Regions from separate parts of the Novosphingobium sp. ERW19 genome, predicted to be linked through region 2. Evidence: riboswitches for the same ligand, from Rfam matches in the RefSeq annotation. Region 2 holds a riboswitch; the other holds the start of a gene.

Region 1 (10,002 bases), on a different contig from region 2:
ACCGTTGTTGCGTGGCTCCTCCTGGCACCACACCACTTCCTCGAGGTTCGGCATGCGCGAAAGGCGCAGGGCCAGCGGCTCGCCGGGGAAGGGGTAGAGCTGTTCGAGGCGGATGATCTGCGTATCGGTGATGCCCGCCGCATCGCGCGCTTCGATCAGGTCATAGGCGACCTTGCCCGAACACAGGATGACCTTGCGGGTGTCCTTGTCCGCTGCCGGATTGATGTCCGACAGGATGCGCATGAAGTGGCTTTCGCCCACGAAGTCCGAAGCGACCGACTTTGCCAACGGGTGGCGCAGCAGGCTCTTGGGCGTCATTATGATCAGCGGCTTGCGGAACGGGCGGTGCATCTGCCGGCGCAGCACGTGGAAGTAGTTGGCCGGCGTGGTGATGTTGCACACCTGGATGTTGTCTTCGGCGCAAAGCTGCAGATAGCGCTCCATGCGTGCCGAGGAATGCTCCGGACCCTGTCCTTCGTACCCGTGCGGCAGCAGCATGACGAGGCCATTGGCGCGCAGCCACTTCGCTTCGGATGCGGCGATGTACTGGTCGATAACGATCTGTGCGCCGTTGGCGAAGTCGCCGAACTGCGCTTCCCACAGCACAAGGCTCTTGGGGTCCGCGCTGGCATAGCCATACTCGAAGCCGAGCACGCCATATTCCGAAAGCGTCGAATCCAGCACCTCGAACGTGCCGTGCGGCAGCGTCTTGAGCGGCACGTACTTGCGTTCGTCCTTCTGGTCGACCCACACCGCGTGACGCTGGCTGAAGGTGCCGCGGCCGCAGTCCTGTCCGGACAGACGCACGCCATAGCCCTCGGACACGAGGCTGCCGAACGCCAGCGCTTCACCGGTCGCCCAGTCAAAGCCCTGGCCCGAGCTGAACATCTCGCGCTTTGCATCGATCACGCGACCCAGCGTCTTGTGGACGGTGAGGTCCTCGGGCACGGTGGTCAGCGTGCGGCCGAGGCTGTCGAACAGCTTCTGGTCGATGCCGGTGCCGACGTTGCGGCGCGCGGTCACAGGGTCGGCCGGCTTGTTGAAGCCCGACCAGCGGCCGCCGAACCAGTCGGCTTCATTGGCCTTGTAGCCCTTGGCCGCCTCGAACTCGGTCTCGAGCGTCGCCACGAAGTGGCTCTCGATCTCGCCCTTGTAGTTGGCATCGATCACGCCTTCGCCGACAAGGCGCTTGGCGTAGATGTCGCTGACGCCCGGGTGCTGACGGATCTTGGCGTACATCAGCGGCTGGGTGAACGAAGGCTCGTCGCCCTCGTTGTGGCCGAAGCGACGATAGCACCACATGTCGACCACGATGTCGCGGCCGAACTTCTGACGGTAGTCGATCGCCAGCTTGCAGGCGAAGGTCACCGCTTCGGGATCGTCGCCGTTCACGTGCAGGATCGGTGCCTGCACGCCCTTGGCCACGTCCGACGGGTAGGGAGACCCGCGCGAGAACTGGGGCGAGGTGGTGAAGCCGATCTGGTTGTTGATGATGAAGTGGATGCAGCCACCGGTGTTGTAGCCGCGCACACCCGAAAGGCCGAAGCACTCCCACACGATGCCCTGGCCGGCAAAGGCCGCGTCACCGTGGATCAGAACGGGCAGCACCTGCTTGTGGCGCGCGTTAGGCCCCACGTCGTCACCGATATCGTCGCGGAACACCTGCTGCGCACGCACCTTGCCGAGCACGATCGGGTCGACCGTTTCGAGGTGCGACGGGTTGGGCACAAGGCTCATGTGCACCTTGGTCCCGTCGAACTCGCGGTCGGTCGAGGTTCCAAGGTGGTACTTCACGTCGCCCGAACCGCCGACGTCCTCAGGGTTGGCCGAGCCACCCGAGAATTCGTGGAAGATCACGCGGTAGGGCTTGGCCATCACGTTGGCGAGGACGTTCAGGCGGCCGCGGTGGGCCATGCCGTAGACGATTTCCTTGACGCCCAGCTGGCCGCCGTACTTGATCACCGCTTCCAGGGCCGGGATCATCGATTCACCGCCGTCGAGGCCGAAGCGCTTTGTGCCGACGTACTTCTTGCCAAGGAACTTCTCGTACTGCTCGCCGCGCACCACGGCGGCGAGGATCGCCTTCTTGCCGTTGGGGGTGAAGTCGACCGACTTGTCGCCGCCTTCGATGCGATCCTGGATGAAGCGGCGCTCCTCCACGTCGGCGATGTGCATGTATTCGAAGCCGATGTGCCCGCAGTAGTTTGCGCGCAGGATCGCGACGAGTTCATTGACGGTCGCCCATTCAAGGCCGAGCGCACCACCCAGATAGACCTTGCGGGTCATGTCTGCGGCGGTAAAGCCATGGTACTCGGGCGAAATATCGGCCGGGAGCTTCTGGCGGGCAAGGCCAAGCGGGTCGAGATCGGCCGCCAGATGCCCGCGCACGCGATAGGTGCGGATCAGCATCATCGCGCGGATCGAATCCATCGCGGCCTGCTGCAGCGCCGCTTCGTCGAGCGCGACGCCGCCCTTCTTGGCGGCCTTCTCGATGACGAGTTTCAGCGCCATCGGGTCCATCGCCTGGGTCAGGTCGTCGCCTGCCGCGGCATCGGTGATCGGCCAGCGCTTGTTCGCCCACGAAGGACCGGGCTGCGGACCTTCCTGAGCCGGATCCACGTCGAAATCGTGCAGTTCAGAACCCATCATCAACTCCTGGTCCCCCCGGGGAGGTTGGGGGCTTCGGACATTTTCCGCTCCACTCTCGCAGAGCCGACCCTTCCAGCGCGCACCTCGCAAGGCTTGCGCAAAAATCCGTAACGACGGCAGGCCGCTTCCGTTGCGGGGGCCTACCTGAAAAACTTCAAGCATCCGCCCGGTGGCCCCTTACGCAAGGTTGCCTATCCGGGCGGTAGCTTTTGACGTCAGCCCTTCAGCACTTCGGCCAGCGTCTCACCCAGCAGGCTGGGCGAGGCGGAGACCTTGATGCCGGCGGCTTCCATCGCCGCGATCTTGCTTTCGGCATCGCCCTTGCCGCCCGAGACGATGGCGCCGGCGTGGCCCATGCGGCGGCCCGGAGGCGCGGTGCGGCCCGCGATGAAGCCGGCCATCGGCTTCTTGCGGCCACGCTTGGCCTCGTCGATCAGGAACTGCGCGGCCTGCTCCTCGGCGTCGCCGCCGATCTCGCCGATCATGATGATCGACTTGGTCGCCTCGTCAGCCAGGAACAGTTCGAGCACGTCGATGAAGTTGGTGCCGTTGACCGGGTCGCCGCCGATGCCGACAGCGGTGGTCTGGCCAAGGCCGATGGCCGAGGTCTGGAACACCGCTTCATAGGTCAGCGTGCCCGAGCGCGAGACCACGCCGACCGAGCCTTCCTTGAAGATCGAACCGGGCATGATGCCGATCTTGCACTGGTTGGGCGTGAGCACGCCGGGGCAGTTCGGACCGATCAGGCGGCTCTTCGAACCCGACAGCGCGCGCTTGACCTTGACCATGTCGAGCACGGGAACGCCCTCGGTGATCGCCACGATCAGTTCCATCTCGGCATCGATCGCCTCGAGGATTGCGTCGGCGCAGCCCGAAGGCGGCACATAGACGCACGAAGCGGTTGCGCCGGTCACGGCCTTGGCTTCGGCCACGGTGTCGAACTGCGGCAGGCCGATGTGCGTGGTGCCGCCCTTGCCGGGCGTCACGCCGCCAACCATCCGCGTGCCGTAATCAAGCGCGGCCTGCGTGTGGAAGCTGCCGGTCTTGCCGGTCATCCCCTGCGTGATGACCTTGGTGTTCTTGTCGACGAGAATGGACATCAATTACTCCGGAACGTCAGGCGCTTGCGCCCCCGCTCAGGCGAGGGCGCAGATCCGTGTCAGCTCAAGCCAGCGAGTTGTCGATGCCCTTGCAGGCTTCCAGCAGTTCCTTGACCGCGTCGACCGAGACCTGGAGGTTCGACTTGGCTTCGGCGTCGAGTTCGATCTCGATCACCTGCTCCACGCCGTTCGCACCGATCATCACCGGCACGCCGACATAGAGGCCGTCAACGCCGTACTGGCCATCGACGTAGGCAGCGCAAGGCAGGATGCGCTTCTGGTCGTTGAGGTAAGCTTCGGCCATGGCGATGCCCGAGGCGGCCGGTGCGTAGAACGCCGAGCCGGTCTTGAGCAGGCCGACAATCTCGCCGCCGCCCGAACGCGTGCGCTGCACGATCGCGTCGATCTTTTCCTGCGTCGACAGGCCCATCTTGACGAGGTCGGGCACCGGAATGCCGTTGACGGTCGAATACTGGGTGACGGGCACCATGGTGTCGCCGTGGCCGCCGAGCACGAAGGTGTTCACGTCGCGGATCGAGACGCCGAATTCCCATGCCAGGAACGTGCTGAAGCGTGCCGAGTCGAGCACGCCGGCCATGCCGACGACCTTGTTGTGCGGAAGGCCGGAGAATTCGCGCAGCGCCCACACCATCGCGTCGAGCGGGTTGGTGATGCAGATGACGAAAGCGTCGGGCGCGTTGTCGCGGATGCCTTCGCCGACGGCCTTCATCACCTTGAGGTTGATGCCGAGCAGGTCATCGCGGCTCATGCCGGGCTTGCGGGCAACACCGGCGGTCACGATGATCACGTCGGCGCCGGCAATGTCGGCATAGTCGTTGGTGCCGGTGATCTTGGCGTCGAAGCCTTCGACCGGGCCGCACTGCGACAGGTCGAGCGCCTTGCCCTGCGGCACGCCTTCGACCACGTCGAACAGGACGATGTCACCCAGTTCCTTCTGGGCGGCGAGGTGGGCGAGGGTGCCCCCGATGTTGCCTGCGCCGATAAGCGCGATCTTCTTGCGTGCCATGCTCTACGGTCCTTTCCCGTTCGCGGGGACAAGCATACAAATGCCAGCAGAGCTTTCGCCCAGGTCCCTCCCGTGCCCCGCGAGACAGGAAGGTTCTGGCAGAATGACTCGCGCCCTAGGCCCGTGCGCAGACGAATGCAACCGCGAAAACCCGCTATATCCGGGGTTTTTGTGATATCAGTTCGCAATAGCAAGATGGCTTGGAAACTGCCCGACAGTCGGTCATCGGGCCGAAGATTTATAAGGCAATACGCAAGCAATCTGCAGCAAAAAAGCCCCGGCGTTTCCACCGGGGCTACCCTTTTGCTTTTCCTCTCCGCAAACCCGGGTGCAGATCAGCTGCGCTTGCGCTTCAGGAAGTCGCGCGCCATCCGCCGGTCGAGCGTCGCGCAGACCTCGACCCAGAATTCCACGCGGCCCGGCTCGCCGCTGCGTTCTGCAATGACCGCAGCATCTCGTGCGCGAGCCGCCGCCGAGAAGCCATGCGCCGCAAACAGCCGCAATGCGGTATCGAGCGCCTCGTCCTGACAGATCGAGCCTGGCCCTGAGCCTGCCCCATTATCGTTTACCGCCCGCAGGTGCCGCGCCTGGATCTTTCGCGAAAGACAGGGGGAAATGATGCCGTAACGGGGCGCAAAACGCAGCATGGTGCCTCAACTCTCTGACGGCGCCGGGGACAATCGGTGCCGTTCTCCACGACCCCGCCCTAGACCCACCAGCGCTAAGAGTGTGTGTGACGACACGGTAAAGGAACGAATAACCATCCGTCCTGAAACGGTTTTGCGACGGATTGAGAACACGCAACCAGACCCTCCCCGTTTCTCCGCAGGACAAACGGGGATGGGGACCGCCCGCGAAGCGGGTGGTGGAGGGGTGTGTGCAGGCTGTGAGCGTTGAATTGCTCACGCAGAGACGCAGAGGAGAAAAAGGACACGCAGAGAAGATAGCTGCGGCAAAGCCGCTTCCCGGTTCCCATTTGAAGACCGGCACATCGGTTCGCGCGCGACGCTCCTCCGCGTCTCGCTTCTTCCTCCGCGCCTCTGCGTGAACCATTCCAAGGCTTGGAAGCTCTCAAGCCCCCGGCTGCGCAATCCACTTGTTGGCGTTCTCATACCCCGGCAGCACCGAACCGCTGCCGGAAACCGGCGCGCTGGTCGCACCCGCCTTCACGCCTGGCAGCACCTGCGGCCGGACAAGGCTCTGCTGCGCCGCAGCCTGCGGGACCGCCGCCACCGGAGCAACCGTCGCCGCAGCAACTGGCGCCACGATCCGCCCTTCCTCGAACGCCTTCTCCAGCGCCAGTGGATCGGCAATGTCGACAGGCGAGGGCGTCCATGTGCGCGGATGCGGCGCGGCCAGCGGCTCGCCGCCGAAGTACCGCGCCGTAAACGCCGCCGGACGCCCTGCAGCGCCGGCCCAGCGATAGAAGCGGTGCGCCCCGATCGTGCCGATGAACGATAAGCTCGGCGCCCAGTAGGGATGCACTGCCGTGGTATGGTAATGCGTCGCCAGCCCCACCGGCGCATAGACGTATCCCGCCAGCGCATCGGCAGCCACGCGCCGCGCGCGGTCCCAGAACGCCTTCATCGGCTTGCGCGCCAGCGAACCGTCGCAGGCGAACGAGAACTGGCACCCCGGCCGCTCCGATCCCTGATAGACCACGCCGCACACCGTGTTTGGCCAGGCCGGATGCGCCACGCGGTTCAGCACCACCTGCGCCACCGCGCGTTGCCCCGCATCAGGCTCGCTCGCCGCTTCGTAATAGATCGCCGAAGTCAGGCACTGCAGCGCCCGCCAGCGATCCTCGCTCGATCCCGCCGCCGAGACTGGACGCGCCGACAGGATCTCGGCATCCGAATGGCTCCGGTCCCATTTCGCCTGCGCTTCCGTCGGCGCAATCAACCCGCTGTCGCTGGTATCGAGCCAATAGAACGCCGAACCCGGAAAGCTGTCACCCCCACGCTCGAACGGCTGCAGCCCCGCCATCTGGGATCGCGCCACCGCCGCCTGTACCCCGCCCGGCTCGCCCCACCCGGTCGGCCCGAGCAGCAGCCCCAGCACGCCGAACATCGCCACGCCGCCCAGCCGCTGCCGCAGCAGCGAAGGCGCGCGCAAGGCCTTGCGGATCGAGCGCATGTCCCGCCGCCGGATACGCGCCGCAAAATCGCGCGGGCGCAGCTCGCCATTAGCCGTCGCTGCCACGCCGGGCAGTTCGATCGGGCGATAGGCAAGCTCGAGAGGCATGGGGCTGGGCAGAATCCTGAAAATCCTCAATTGCGCTAACCTTTTGCGCGCCCTCGCGCACGGCCGCTTTTCCCGCTGTCCCGATGCGGCACAAGCTCCTGCGATCCGGTTAACTGGCAAGCTCACGGCCTAGCGCTCAAATCGGAAAACCTCACGCAAAGACGCGAAGACGCAAAGGGGTCGTGCGCGGCCGCAGGCAATGCTCTTGGATAATCGCCGCAGGAGGTGATGGCTGTCCTATCAAACCTGCGCGGCATCTTCGCGTCTTTGCGGCTTTGCGTGAGAATGAATTGGGCAGCAAACCTGCCCCGAAGTACGTAGTTCCTCTTGCAGCGCAGCAAAGTTCCCGCTAGTTCCCCGCGCCGACGCCAACGGTGCCCGGTAATACGGGCTAAGAGGGAAGCCGGTTTGAATCCGGCGCTGCCCCCGCAACTGTAACCGGAGAGCGCGCTGTCCAGTGATGCCACTGGTGCCGGATTCGATCCCCGGCGCTGGGAAGGCGGGCAGCGAGCGATGACCCGGGAGCCAGGAAACCTGCCGATGGTAGTCGTTCCGCGGCCGGGCGGGGTGAACCGGGCGCACGCGACGAGGCGCGCCAGATTCATGGCCCAGCGCACCTCTCGCCATGGACGGCATCAACCGTTCGTGGCCGGAGTTGCGTCCTGTGAAGAAGTACCTGCTTTCCGTTTCTGCCCCCGTATTTTTTGGCGCTTTTGCCGTGCCTGCCTTTGCACAAGGCGCCGATGATGTCGTCGTCGCAGACTACAAGGTTGATCCGGCATCCATCACCGTCATCGCCACCGGCAGCGAAACTGCCCTGAGCAAGACCGGCCAGCCCGTCACCGTCATCACCGCCGACGAAATCCAGTCGATCCAGGGCCCCGACATCACCCGCGTTCTCGAACGCGTCCCCGGCCTGACCATCACCCGCAACGGCGGCCCCGGCAGCTTCACCGGCGTGCGCCTGCGCGGCTCGGACGCAGAGCAAGTCCTCGTCCTCGTCGATGGCGTCCGCCTCGAAGACGTCTCGGCCCCCTCGGGCGGCTTTGACTTCGGCACCCTGACTCCCGGCGGCATCGAGCGCATCGACGTCCTGCGCGGTTCCAACTCGATCGTCTGGGGCAGCGCGGCCATTGGCGGCGTCATCGCCGTCCAGTCGCGTGACCTGAATGGCATCGAAGCCAGCGCCGAACTCGGCGCCAACGACAGCTACCTTGCCGATGCCGCTGCCGGTATCTCGTCAGACTTCGGCGCGCTTACCCTCAACGGCGGCTATAGCCGCAGCGATGGCGTCTCGTCAGCAGCGGTCGGCACAGAGCCCGACGGCTTCCGCCAGTGGCGCGTCGGGGGCCGGGGCCGCGTCAACCTCTCGCAGGACCTCGCGATCGTCGCCACCGCCCGCTACGCCGATACCCGTACCGACATCGACGGTTTCGGCCCGCCGACCTACCTCGTGTTCGGCGATACCCCGGAATACCAGACCACCCGCCAGGCCTCGGGCCGCGTCGGCCTGCGTTACACTGGCAGCAACCTCACGCTGAACACCGGCTTCGCCCTGTCCGACACCAAGCGCGACTACTATGATCCGACCTTCGGCACCGATCCGTCCTACGGCTACAAGGGCCGCTCGGAGCGCGTCGACCTGACCGGCCGCCTCAACCTTCCGGCCAGCTTCACCCTCGATTTCGGCGGCGACAGCGAATGGACCCGCTTCTCCAGCACGTTCGACGCCGAGGCCAAGGCCAACCTCACCAGCGGCCACGCACTGCTCGGCTGGAGCACTGATCGCGCCAGCCTCGCCGCCGGCGTTCGCGTCGACGACCACAGCCGCTTCGGCACGGCATGGACCTTCGGCGCCAACGGTTCGTTCGAACTGGTCGAAAACCTCCGCTTGCGCGCCAGCTACGGCGAAGGCTTCAAGGCCCCTACGCTCTATCAGTTGCTTTCGAACTACGGCAACGCCGCGCTCAACCCCGAACGCAGCAAGAGCTACGACGCCGGCCTCGAATGGGGCGTTCCTTATGGCCAGCTCCACGCGGCCGTTACCGTGTTCCGCCGCGACAGCCGCAACCTGATCACCTTCGTCTCGTGCGCCAGCCTCAACGCTTGCGCCACGCGGCCCTTCGGCCTCTACGACAATGTCGGGCTCGCCCGCGCGCAGGGCGTCGAAGCCGAACTCGGCGCCCGCCCTACCGATACGCTGCACCTGCAGGCCGCCTACACCTATCTCGAAACCGAGAACCGCACGCGCGGCACCGCGAACTTCGGCAAGGATCTCGCCCGTCGTCCGGCTCATGCGCTGACCCTGTCGAGCGACTGGACATCTCCGCTCGCAGGCCTCACCCTCGGTGCCGATCTGCGCCTCGTGGGAGACAGCTTTGACAACGCGTCGAACACCCGCCGCCTCGATGGCTACGCGCTGACCACCGTGCGCGCGAGCTTCCCCCTTACCGAGAAGGTAGAGCTCTACGGCCGTGTCGAGAACGTGTTCGACGTAAACTACCAGACCGTCGCCGATTACGGCACCTGGGGACGCTCTGCCTACATAGGCATTCGCGCGCGGTACTGATGCAACGGCTTGCGCCACAAGCAAAAGCTCTTCGCCCCATCCTCGCCCGAGGATGGGGCCGGGGGGTGGTCTTGCTCGCAGCGTCCCTTACCGCCAGCTGCATCCCCCAAGGCAAGGCCACTCCCGGATCTCGCGCGACCGCGCACCCCACCATCGTCAGCCTCAATCCCTGCACCGACGCAATCCTCGCCGAAGTTGCCGACCCGGCGCAGATCCTCGCCATCTCGCACTACAGCAAGGACCCGCGCTCCGCCTCGATGGACGCGCGCCTCGCCAGCGCGCTGCCCGCAACGCGTGGCACGGTCGAGGAAGTCCTCGCCCTCAAGCCCGATCTCGTCCTTGGCAGCACGTTCATCGATCCCGCCACCGCCAGCGCCTACCAGCGCCTCGGCCTGCGGCTTGAAACACTGGGC
Region 2 (10,002 bases):
CGAACAGTCGGCAAAGGCAAAGTCGCGGGCGGCTACTGGATGGCGCGTCTCGCTCCCCGCGGTCTGGTAGAACAGTCTCGCCTTGCGCGTATCGAGCGAAACCGGCTGCGGGCGAGCCGTGGGACGGCCAATACTGCCGGTGATGGCCGCGCTGCGCGTTCCCGATGGCACATCCTGAAAGCGCACAAGCACGGGCCCGGTCAGCGGCCTTCCGCCTTTCCCTCTGGCAACGGGCACAGTCACGGTCTGCAGCCCCGCATCCTTGGGCAGATCGCCCTGCCAGCCACTGACGAGGCGCACATGTCCGTCCGGATCCGGCCCGATCAGGAAGTTGCCGCGGTTCGGCACGTCATAGAACAGGACGCCACTTGCCTTCGCTCTGTCGATCGGGCGGGCAAGCTTGAACGTGGCGCTGTACTCCACCATCCCCTGCGAATTGCGGGGGGCCTGGGCAATGTCGGTGATCACGGCATTGCCAGGCAGGTGCGGATCGAGCGTTCCGGCGAAATTGCCAGATACGATCTCGTAGGCCGGTGTGCCTGCCACCGGTTCGGCCGGGGTGACTGTTTGCACCACCACGCGGTCCACCTTCGCGGCGATGGTGGCGGGCTGGATCAGCGCGAGGCTGGAAAGTCCGGCGAGGACAAGGCTGCGCTTGCGGTTCATCATCACAGATCCTCAACAGACATATCGAGCAACTGCGCGCCCAGCGTCTTGCCGTGCGGATCAAGTGCGAGCGAGCGGGTAACGCCACCAGCCAGCGCGCCTTCGAGCACGAAGTTGAGCGCGTGCAGGCCGGGCAGTTCGAAGCGCACGATGCGTTTGCAGGCAAGGTTCGGGAGGTGCCGGGCGATGCGCTCTGCCGTCACCGCCTGCACCAGCAGCGCGTAGTCCGTTGCCCTATGGGCGAACACGGCAATCTGCGAAGTGTCGCCCTTGTCGCCGGTGCGCACGTGGGCAATGTCGCGAAGGATCATCTTACGCCACCTCGATTTTAACGCGCGGATCTGCAAGGTTGCGGTCGATCAGCGTCGATGCGACGGCAAGCACCTTGCGCGTCGCGCGGCTGACGCCGCCGCCGCCCATTGGCCCGTTGGTGTAGAGCGCCTCGACTTCGGCCCCGATGGCTTCGGCGCCGTCCTGGGTATCGCTGCGCCCGGCAATGCGCACCCGCACCTCGCGCGGGTGATGCGCCGGGCAGGCTTCGCGCCGATCAACCGCATCGATGCCGATCAGATCGAACTGTACCTGAGAGGTGTCCATTCCTTTCATGCGCAGCCGTTCGCGCACGATGGCCGTCGCCAATTGCCCGCGCTCAGCAGCGCCCGGACCGGCATAGGAAATCTGCCCCTCGCCGATGAAGCCGTCTTCGTAGCAGATCGAGACCTTGAGCGTGTCGGGCCGCTGCCGCCCGGTAGCGCCGCTTACCTTCACCTGATCGGGAGCAGGTTCGGCAATGCTGATACCGGTAAAGTCGGCAACAACGTCGGCCTGCAGATAGGCGGCGGGATCGAGAATTTCGTAGAGCAACTGCTCCTTGCAAGTTGCCGCATTGATCAGGCCACCTGCGCTTTCCAGCTTGCCGAACACGGCGCTGCCATCGGCCGCCACATCGGCATAGGGAAAGCCCAGTCGTGCAAGGTCTGGCACGTCCTTCACGCCCGGATCGGCAAAGTAGCCGCCGCACAACTGGCCGGCGCATTCGAGCAGATGGCCGATGGCCGTGCCTTGTCCCAACCGGTCCCAATCGTCCGGCAACCAGCCGAACGCATGGACCAGAGGGGCGAGGAACAGCGCCGGATCGCAGACTCGCCCGGTAAGCACGCAGTCCGCCCCGAGTGACAGCGCCTCGACGATGCCTGCCACACCCAGATAGGCATTGGCCGAGACAACGCTGCTGCCAAGATCGCGGCTCGTTCCTTCGCGATCGATCAGCGGAAAATCGCGGGCCATGATCAGATCGAGCACGTCGTCGCCCAAGACCGCGGCGGTGCGATAGCCGGTGAGGCCAAGTTCGCGGGCAATGCGGGTCGTCGCGCGGGCGGCGGCAAGGGGGTTTGCCGCTCCCATGTTGCTGATCAGGCGAACGCCATTGCGCCGCGCCACCGGCAGGGCCGCGCGAAGCCGCGCGTCGAGCAGCGGGTCATAACCGCCATCGGGATTGATCTGGCGCGCGGCCTGAGCAAGGCCGATGGTGCGCTCGGCCAGGCACTCGAACGCCAGATAGTCCAGCTCGCCATGCTCCAGCAGGTCGATCGCAGGTTCGATGCGATCGCCCGAAAACCCGGCTCCTGCCCCGATGCGGATGCGCCGGTCACTCATGCAAGAACTCCGAAAAGGACGGCTGAGCCAGTCATCACCAGCGAGGCACCAAACAGCCAGGGAATGGAAAAGCGTTGGTGTGCGCCAAGCTCGATGCCGCTCAGGCCCGCCACCAAGAAGGTTGCCGGAGTAAGCGGGCTTACCGGGAAGCCGGTGGTCATCTGTCCGAGCAGGGCCGCCTGCGCAACCTTGACCGGCGCGACGCCATAGTGCCCGGCCACTTCCGCGATCACCGGCAGGACGCCGAAGTAGAAGCTGTCAGGATCGAACACGAGGCTCAGCGGCATCGCCACGCTCGCCAGAAACAGCGGGATGTGCTGCCCGAAGGCATCTGGCACCAGCCCGACGCTGGCGCTGGCGAGCGCCTTGATCATGCCGGTGCCATTGAAGATGCCGGTAAATGCACCCGCTGCCAGCAGCACGCCGACCATCAGCATCGCTGCCGGAGCATGCGCCTCGATCCGGGCGCGCTGTTGTGCGGGTGCGGGGTAATTGATCGCAAGCGCGAGCGCCGTGCCCAGCATGAACACGACCACCGGTTCGGCAATCCCGCTGACCATCAGCGCAACTACTGCCAGCGTGAGAGCAAGGTTGAGCGGGAACAGGCTGGGGCGCAGGCTGCCAGGGTCACTGCCGTGCCCTGCCGCAACTGCCACAGCCGAAGCGCTCAGACCGGCTCCCGAGGTCTGCTCATGCCCCAGCCCAAGCCGCTTCTCCTCACGATGGCCAAGATACCATGACGCTGCGAAGACGAAGCCGAGACCGACGAGTTGCACGCCGATCAGCGGCGTGAAGATCTCGCTGACAGAAAGCTTGAGCGATGCCGCCGCGCGGGCGGTGGGGCCGGTCCACGGCAGGAAGTTCACGCCAGCTGCCATCGAAGCGGTGCAGGCCAGTACCCGGCGGTCCATGCCCAGTTCGTCATAGAGCGGACGCAACGCAGGGATTGTCACCAGAAAGCACACCGCGCCCGAACCATCGAGATGGATCAGCAGTGCCAGCGCAGCCGTTCCAAGGGTAATGCGCGATGGCTTGCGCCCGACCAGTTTGAGGATGCCGCTCACCAGAGGAGCCAGCAGCCCGACGTCGGTCATGATGCCGAAGAACAGGATGGCGAAGACGAACATTCCGGCAATCGGCGCAATCTGCCCGATGCCCTTGATAATGTAAGCGGGCATTTCCACCGCCTGTCCCAGCAGCAGCGTGGCCAGCGCCGGGATCAGGATCAGGGCGACGAGCGGGGAGACCCGGTTCGAAAGAATCGCGGCAAGCAAAAGCAGCAGCGTTGCCACCGCAACCACGACCAGCATCCGAATTCCCTCTCCTGCGGCTGAAACGTCCTTGGGCGCCATTCATGCCGCAAGAGCATCAATCCAACAATTAGAGTTACCTGATCGATTGATCAGAATTTTGTATCGACCGCCATGGCCAGGACGAGCTGCCGAAATGCCTCCGCTGCCGGGGCAAGAGTCCGGTCTGCCAGCGTGCACATGCCGATCGTGCGCGACGCCATAGGCGCTTCGGTCTTTCGCCACGCAATCTGCTTGCCGATCGCCATCAGCGGCAAAGTGGAGCGGGGCAGGAGCGAAATGCCGAGTCCTTCGCCAATCAGACCGCCTACCGTCGCCAGTTGCACGCATTCGAAGCGTGCGTCGGTACGAATGCCGGCGGCGGCGAAAACGCTTTCGGTCATCATCCGCACACTGCTGCGCGGTTCCATCGCGATGAAAGGAAACTGCTCGAACACCCGCCAGGGAGCGGGATCGGGTATCAGTTCGAGATCTTCCGGGCGGCAGACCAGCAGGTATTCGTCTTCGAACATCGGCTCGAACCGGATCGGCGCAGTGCCGCCCGGCGGAATGGTAATCGAAAGGTCGATCGAACGGTCCTGCAGGTTCTGCAGCAATCCCCCGCTGAGGTTTTCACGCACGATGACTTCCACTTGCCTGCGCTCGGCAAGGAAGCGGGCAATCGCCCGCGGCAGGAAATCGGCAGCGATGGATGGCAGCGCCCCCACCACCACCCGGCCGCGCTCGCCACTGAACGTCTGGTCGAGCTCGCGGAAGGCGAGGTCAAAGTCGGCGGTCAGTCGCTCGACAATCGGCACCAGCGCCGCACCGGCCGTGGTCAGCATGACGTTGCGTGAATTGCGGTCGAACAGTCGAACGCCGAGATCTTCCTCAAGAAGCTTGATAGTGCGGCTTAGCGCTGGTTGCGACAAATTGGCGGCGCGCGCCGTCTCGCTGAAGCTGCAAGTCCTTGCCACCTGCAAAAACAGCCTCAGACTTGTCATGCTCGGGGCGCGGGCCAAGAACCTCTCCGATTGGCTCAGCTAGTCAGTCTGACATCGAGCTAGTCCAACAGGCACACACTGGCAATCTGCAACTTTCTATTGCAGATTAAGTGCGTGAACCGCCTTTCACAGCGGACGTTCGAGGCTGATGATGGCTTCATCAGCTCCTGCCATCTGTTAATCAGTTCACGACCCGGTCGCGTCGGCTGTGCGAGGCCGGAAGATTGAAGCGGCGGCCGACATGGCGGACTGAAAATAGAGGTGTACGTAACTGGCCCAGAGGCTGCCACAGTGGTAGATTGCTTCCCCCTCAGCGCCCTTCGTGCCTTGTGCGCCGCAATAGCGCCGGACCGTCGTTTCGAGCCGAGAATAGTGGAACGTGTGGCCTCGCAATATGCCGCCATTCAACTCGACGGATTGCAAGCCGAGGGCCGCAAGACGGCCTTGCATGATACCCTTACCAGGCATCAGCTTCAGCATCGGCGCGCTGTGACCTTTACCGTCATCGAGCTCATCAAGGCAGTAAAGCATACCGCCGCATTCCGCCAAAATCGGTTTGCCCGCCCGATGATGCGCACGGATCGCGGCAATCATCGAATGGTTTTGCGACAGTTCTGCAAGATGAAGTTCGGGATAGCCGCCAGGAAGCCATAGCGCATCACATTCAGGAAGAGATTGATCGGCCATGGGCGAGAAGAACAGCACCTGCGCGCCCATCTCTTCAAGGCACGCGACATTGGCGGGATAGATGAAGGCAAAAGCCGCATCGCGGGCTATGGCGATGCGCAAGCCCGCCAGCAGCGGTGGCACGCTCGCTGTCACCTCCGTGGCGAAGGCCACCGGTTTAGGCAGCCATAGAGCATCATCACCAAGGCAAGCTGCGGCTGCATCGATCCGGCAGTCGATATCGCCCACTTCTCCCGCCTGTACCAGACCAAGGTGCCGTTCGGGCAAGGCCACATCCGGGCTTGGGGGCATGGAACCGAGCCAGCGCATTCCCGGCGGTAGGCTTTCGCGCAGCATCGCGGCGTGGCGCTCGCTGCCAACGCGATTGGCCAGCGCTGCAACCACGCGGATGTCATCGCGATAAGTGGCAAGACCATGCGCCAGCGCTCCGAAGGTCTGTGCCATGGCGCTACCGTCGATGACCGCCAGCACCGGCAGGCCAAAGCGTACGGCCAGGTCCGCAGCGGAAGGATCGCCATCAAACAAGCCCATGACGCCTTCGACAAGGATCAGGTCTGCTTCGCGGGCAGCCTCATGCAGCAGACGGCGACATTGCGCCTCGCCCACCATGAAGAGATCCAGCTGGTAGACCGGTGCACCGCAGGCGCGTTCGAGGATCATCGGATCCAGGAAGTCAGGGCCGCATTTGAACACGCGGACCCGCCGCCCTGCCTGCACGTGGCGGCGGGCAAGAGCGGCCGTGACCGTCGTCTTGCCCTGCCCCGAAGCCGGCGCGCTGACCAGCAACGCTCGGCAAGATGCGGTCGTCACCGATCGATCCCTTCTTGGGCGCGCACGCCGTCACGGAAGGCATGCTTCACATCGCGGATCGCGCTCACGGTGTCGGCGGCGGCAATCAGCGCATCGTCTGCGGCACGACCGGTGATGACCACGTGCTGCATCGCCGGTCGCGCCTCGATCGCGGGCATGATCTCATCGAGCGCGAGATAGCGGTAGGTGATGAGGTAGGTCAATTCATCGAGCACGACGAGGCTGATGTCAGGTTCGGCCAGCGCAGCTTTGGCCTTTTCCCAGCCCGCCCTCGCAGCGGCAATGTCACGTGTCCGATCCTGCGTTTCCCAAGTGAAACCCTCGCCGCACTTCTCCCAGATCACATCGGGGTGCGAGGCGAAGAAGGCGCGTTCACCGACGTTTTCCGCACCCTTGATGAACTGGAACACCGCCGCTTTGCGACCGTAGCCGAGCGTCCGCGCCACCATGCCAAAGGCGCTGGAGGACTTGCCCTTGCCGTTGCCGGTGAGAACCAGCAGCAGGCCTTTGTCGCGCGTGGCGGCGGCGATCTTGGCATCGACCACCGCCTTGTGCTTGCGGGCGCGCTCGCGGTGCGCCTCTGGGGTTTCGCTCATTGCTCTGCTCGTGAGGCAAGCGAGGGGCGCGCGGCGACCAGCAAGGCATAGATGCCTGCTGCAGTTGCGGTCCACAGCAGAGTGGCCGCAAGGGTCGGTGGGAAATAGCGAGCGAGGCGGGGCATAAAGCCTGCGACGGTCGGATCGGTAAAACGGCCACCGAGGAAGTAGAATCCGCCACTGGAGAACAGCTCGGAAACCAGAGTGCCAACGCTGACCAGCGCCAGCAGCCCCAGCAGTGATGACGGTTCGGTGCCCCGCTTGTCCGCGCCCGCGCGCCCGGCCAGCCACATCGTGCCGTAGGCCGGAACGAGCATCCAGTAGGCAGGGGTGAAGCAGAAGCTGGACTGGCCGAACCAGCCGATCACTGTCACGTCGATAGCAAAGGCGAGCAGGAAGAGCCCTGCAAAAGCAGTCGCGCGGCGCAGGAAGAAACCGCCGACGAAGAAACTGGCAAGGCTGGTGTCAGGCAGGTGCATGACATTGCTGAGCGAATGGGTGCGGGTTACGAGCATGACGATCGCAAGCGCGCCAAACAGCGCGAGATCGGGACGCGAAATACGGACCATGATTGGCCTCCTGTGAACAGGTATGAATTGATTGTGCGCATGCGTGATGCGCAGGATCGGCAAGACGTGCGGACGCGCACGTCTGGCTGGATCTCAGGTGCTGGTCATCACGGATCTCCCTCCGACAAGAACGCACAATAGTGTCGTCCGCGAAGGGTGTGCCTTCGTCCGCCCGGTACACCCCGCCCGCGCAGAGAAACGACCGCAACAGGCCGGTTTCCTGACTTCCGGATCGTCGCGCCTTTCGCCGCCTTCTCGGGCCGAAACCCAATGGCATGATGGCGATGCGCTACCGGTTACAGTTGCGGGAGCAGTGCCGGATTGGGTGGCTTGCGACCACCGCCCGGACTTCCCGATTAAGCCCTTTCGGGCACCCGTTGCGAAAGACTGGATAAGCCAAGCAATTGATCTGCGCAAGTATTCGCACTTGCAGCAGCAAAAACATGTCGCTACCTGCACCGCCGCGACAGGTTCCCCGAGAGGGGATCAAAAGGGAACGGGGTGTAAAACTCCGGCTGCCCCTGCAACTGTAAGCGGCGAGCCGACCGGCCAATTACGCCATTGGGACCTCACCGTCCTGAGAAGGCGGCCGGACCGGCATTGACCCGCGAGCCAGGAGACCTGCCTGTTGCGGTCGTTCTTCGTTCGGGCAGGGTGCACCGGACGTTCGAGGTTGCCGGCTTGCAAAGGCGGCACACCCCTCGCGCAACGACAGCCATTGCCTGCCGGGAAGCCCCGTGCGGGAAGCGATGCCGTGTTGCGCCTTGCGGTGCATATGCCGGCGCGTGCTTCCTTCGCGTGTCTGAGCGGCAGGTCCATGCCGTTCGTACCGAAGGGAGCCGCACCATGCGTCCTGCCAATATTTTTGTTGTTTCGCTTGCCACGCTACTCGCCTCGCCCGCTTTAGCCGAGGACGCGCCTGATCCTTCAATCGTCGTTACTGCCTTGCGCAGCCCGGTCGAGCAGAGCGCAGTCTCTGCCACCGTAACCGTGCTTGACGAAACGGCGATCCGCGCCCAGCAGCCGATCGCGCTCACCGATCTAATGCTGCGCACGCCAGGCGTCAGCCTTTCGCGCAATGGTGGCTTTGGCACCGCCACATCGCTACGCATCCGCGGCGCCGATTCCTCGCAGACCGTGATGGTGATCGACGGTGTGCGCATTTCCGATCCGTCGGCCACCGGCGGCGGCTATTCGTTCTCCAACCTGCTGATCGACGACATCGAGCGCGTGGAAATCCTGCGCGGGCCGCAATCGATCCTGTGGGGAAGCGATGCCATCGGCGGCGTGGTCAGCGTACTGACGCGACGCGCGGAGCAGCCGCTGGAAGGGAGCGTGGCGGTCGAAGCCGGCACCCACTCCACGGTCAACGCCCAGGCTGGCATTGGCGGGGCCGGATCATTGCTCGACTGGCGCGTGGCGGGCTCCGCCTTCACCACCGATGGCATCTCCGCACGCAGCAACGGCACGGAGGACGATGGCTACCGCCGCGTTTCCGCCAGCGGCACAGCCACGCTCAAGCTCACGCCAAACCTGTCGGTCGACTTGCGCGGCTATTTGGCCGATGCGCGCAACGAATTCGATGGCAGCTCGGGGGACGCGCGTACCTATGGCCTGACCACCGAATGGACCGGTTATGCAGGTGTCAATCTGGCCCTGTTCGATGGGCGCCTCACCAACCGCATTGCCGTGCTGCAGACCGAAACAAACCGCGAGAACTACGATCCGGCGCGCTCGATCCGGTCCTTGAACTTCGATGCGCATGGCCGCGTGCGCCGTTTCGAATATCAAGGCAACTTGAAGCTTGCAGAAGGTCTCAGCGCCAAATTCGGGGCTGAACGCGAGGAGCAGCGCATGACCAGCGCCTCACCCGGCAACAATACCGCCGATTACGCCCTCGTCCCGCAAAGCGCCGATACGAACAGCGTCTACGGCGAGTTGCGCCTCACCCCGCTCATCGGCCTGACGCTGAACGGCGGTGTGCGCCACGAAGACCAATCCCGCTTCGGCGGCAACACAGTTCTTACCGGAGGCGCAGTCTACACGCCTAACGCCGGGCAGACTGTGCTGCGCGCCAGCTATGATGAAGGCTTCAAGGCTCCTTCGCTCTACCAGCTGTTCAGCATTTACGGTTCTGCCGTGTTGCAACCGGAGCAGGCCAAGGGTTGGTCGGTCGGCGCCGAACAGTCACTCGGCGAAGTTTTCCACGCTTCGGCGACCTGGTTCGAGCGGGAAACCGAAAATCTGATCGACTTCGCCTTCTGTCCGACCACCGGCACCTTGCCCGCCGCGTGCTATATCCCCGGCACGACAACCACACGCTTCGGCTACTACGCCAACGTGCGCAAGGCCCACGCCAAGGGGCTGGAGCTGGCCGGCAGCGCGCAGCTTGGCGTGCTCTTTGCGACAGCAAACTACAGCTGGATCGAAGCGGAGGACCGTTCGCCCGGCAGCACTGATATCGGCCGTCAGCTTGCCCGCGTGCCGCGCCATCTTGCCAATCTGGAAAGCGGGGTGGACCTGCCGAAGGGCCTGCGCGCCAGTGTGGCCGCCCGCTATTCGGGCGAGACTTTCGACCGGGCCGGCAGCAGCACCGAGCTGCCAGCCTATTGGCTGGTCGATCTTCGCGCCGCGTGGCGGGTTGCCGAAGGGCTGACCATCAATGCCCGCGCTGAGAACATCATGGACAAGCGCTACGAGACAGCGGGCGGCTATGGTGCCCTCG

The links. Region 2 has a riboswitch for cobalamin ahead of HGI46_RS15335 (TonB-dependent receptor). Riboswitches for the same ligand answer to the same signal wherever they lie in the genome.
Region 1: another riboswitch for cobalamin. It lies ahead of HGI46_RS07755 (TonB-dependent receptor); the one in region 2 lies ahead of HGI46_RS15335 (TonB-dependent receptor).

What each region holds. Positions count from the first base shown of each region.
Region 1 covers NZ_JABAIC010000003.1:339,010-349,011, forward strand. Annotated here, with positions in the region: gene HGI46_RS07730 (2-oxoglutarate dehydrogenase E1 component) at 1-2,646, opposite strand, end outside; gene sucD (succinate--CoA ligase subunit alpha) at 2,865-3,749, opposite strand; gene mdh (malate dehydrogenase) at 3,814-4,776, opposite strand; gene HGI46_RS07745 (hypothetical protein) at 5,112-5,423, opposite strand; gene HGI46_RS07750 (cell wall hydrolase) at 5,848-7,020, opposite strand; cobalamin riboswitch at 7,376-7,577, shown strand; gene HGI46_RS07755 (TonB-dependent receptor) at 7,646-9,589, shown strand; gene HGI46_RS07760 (ABC transporter substrate-binding protein) at 9,655-10,002, shown strand, end outside.
Region 2 covers NZ_JABAIC010000008.1:30,089-40,090, reverse strand. Annotated here, with positions in the region: gene HGI46_RS15375 (alpha/beta hydrolase domain-containing protein) at 1-666, opposite strand, end outside; gene HGI46_RS15370 (hypothetical protein) at 669-977, opposite strand; gene HGI46_RS15365 (acyclic terpene utilization AtuA family protein) at 979-2,322, opposite strand; gene HGI46_RS15360 (citrate:proton symporter) at 2,319-3,674, opposite strand; gene HGI46_RS15355 (LysR family transcriptional regulator) at 3,725-4,615, opposite strand; gene HGI46_RS15350 (cobyrinate a,c-diamide synthase) at 4,802-6,112, opposite strand; gene cobO (cob(I)yrinic acid a,c-diamide adenosyltransferase) at 6,109-6,708, opposite strand; gene HGI46_RS15340 (hypothetical protein) at 6,705-7,277, opposite strand; cobalamin riboswitch at 7,470-7,670, opposite strand; cobalamin riboswitch at 7,729-7,921, shown strand; gene HGI46_RS15335 (TonB-dependent receptor) at 8,124-10,002, shown strand, end outside.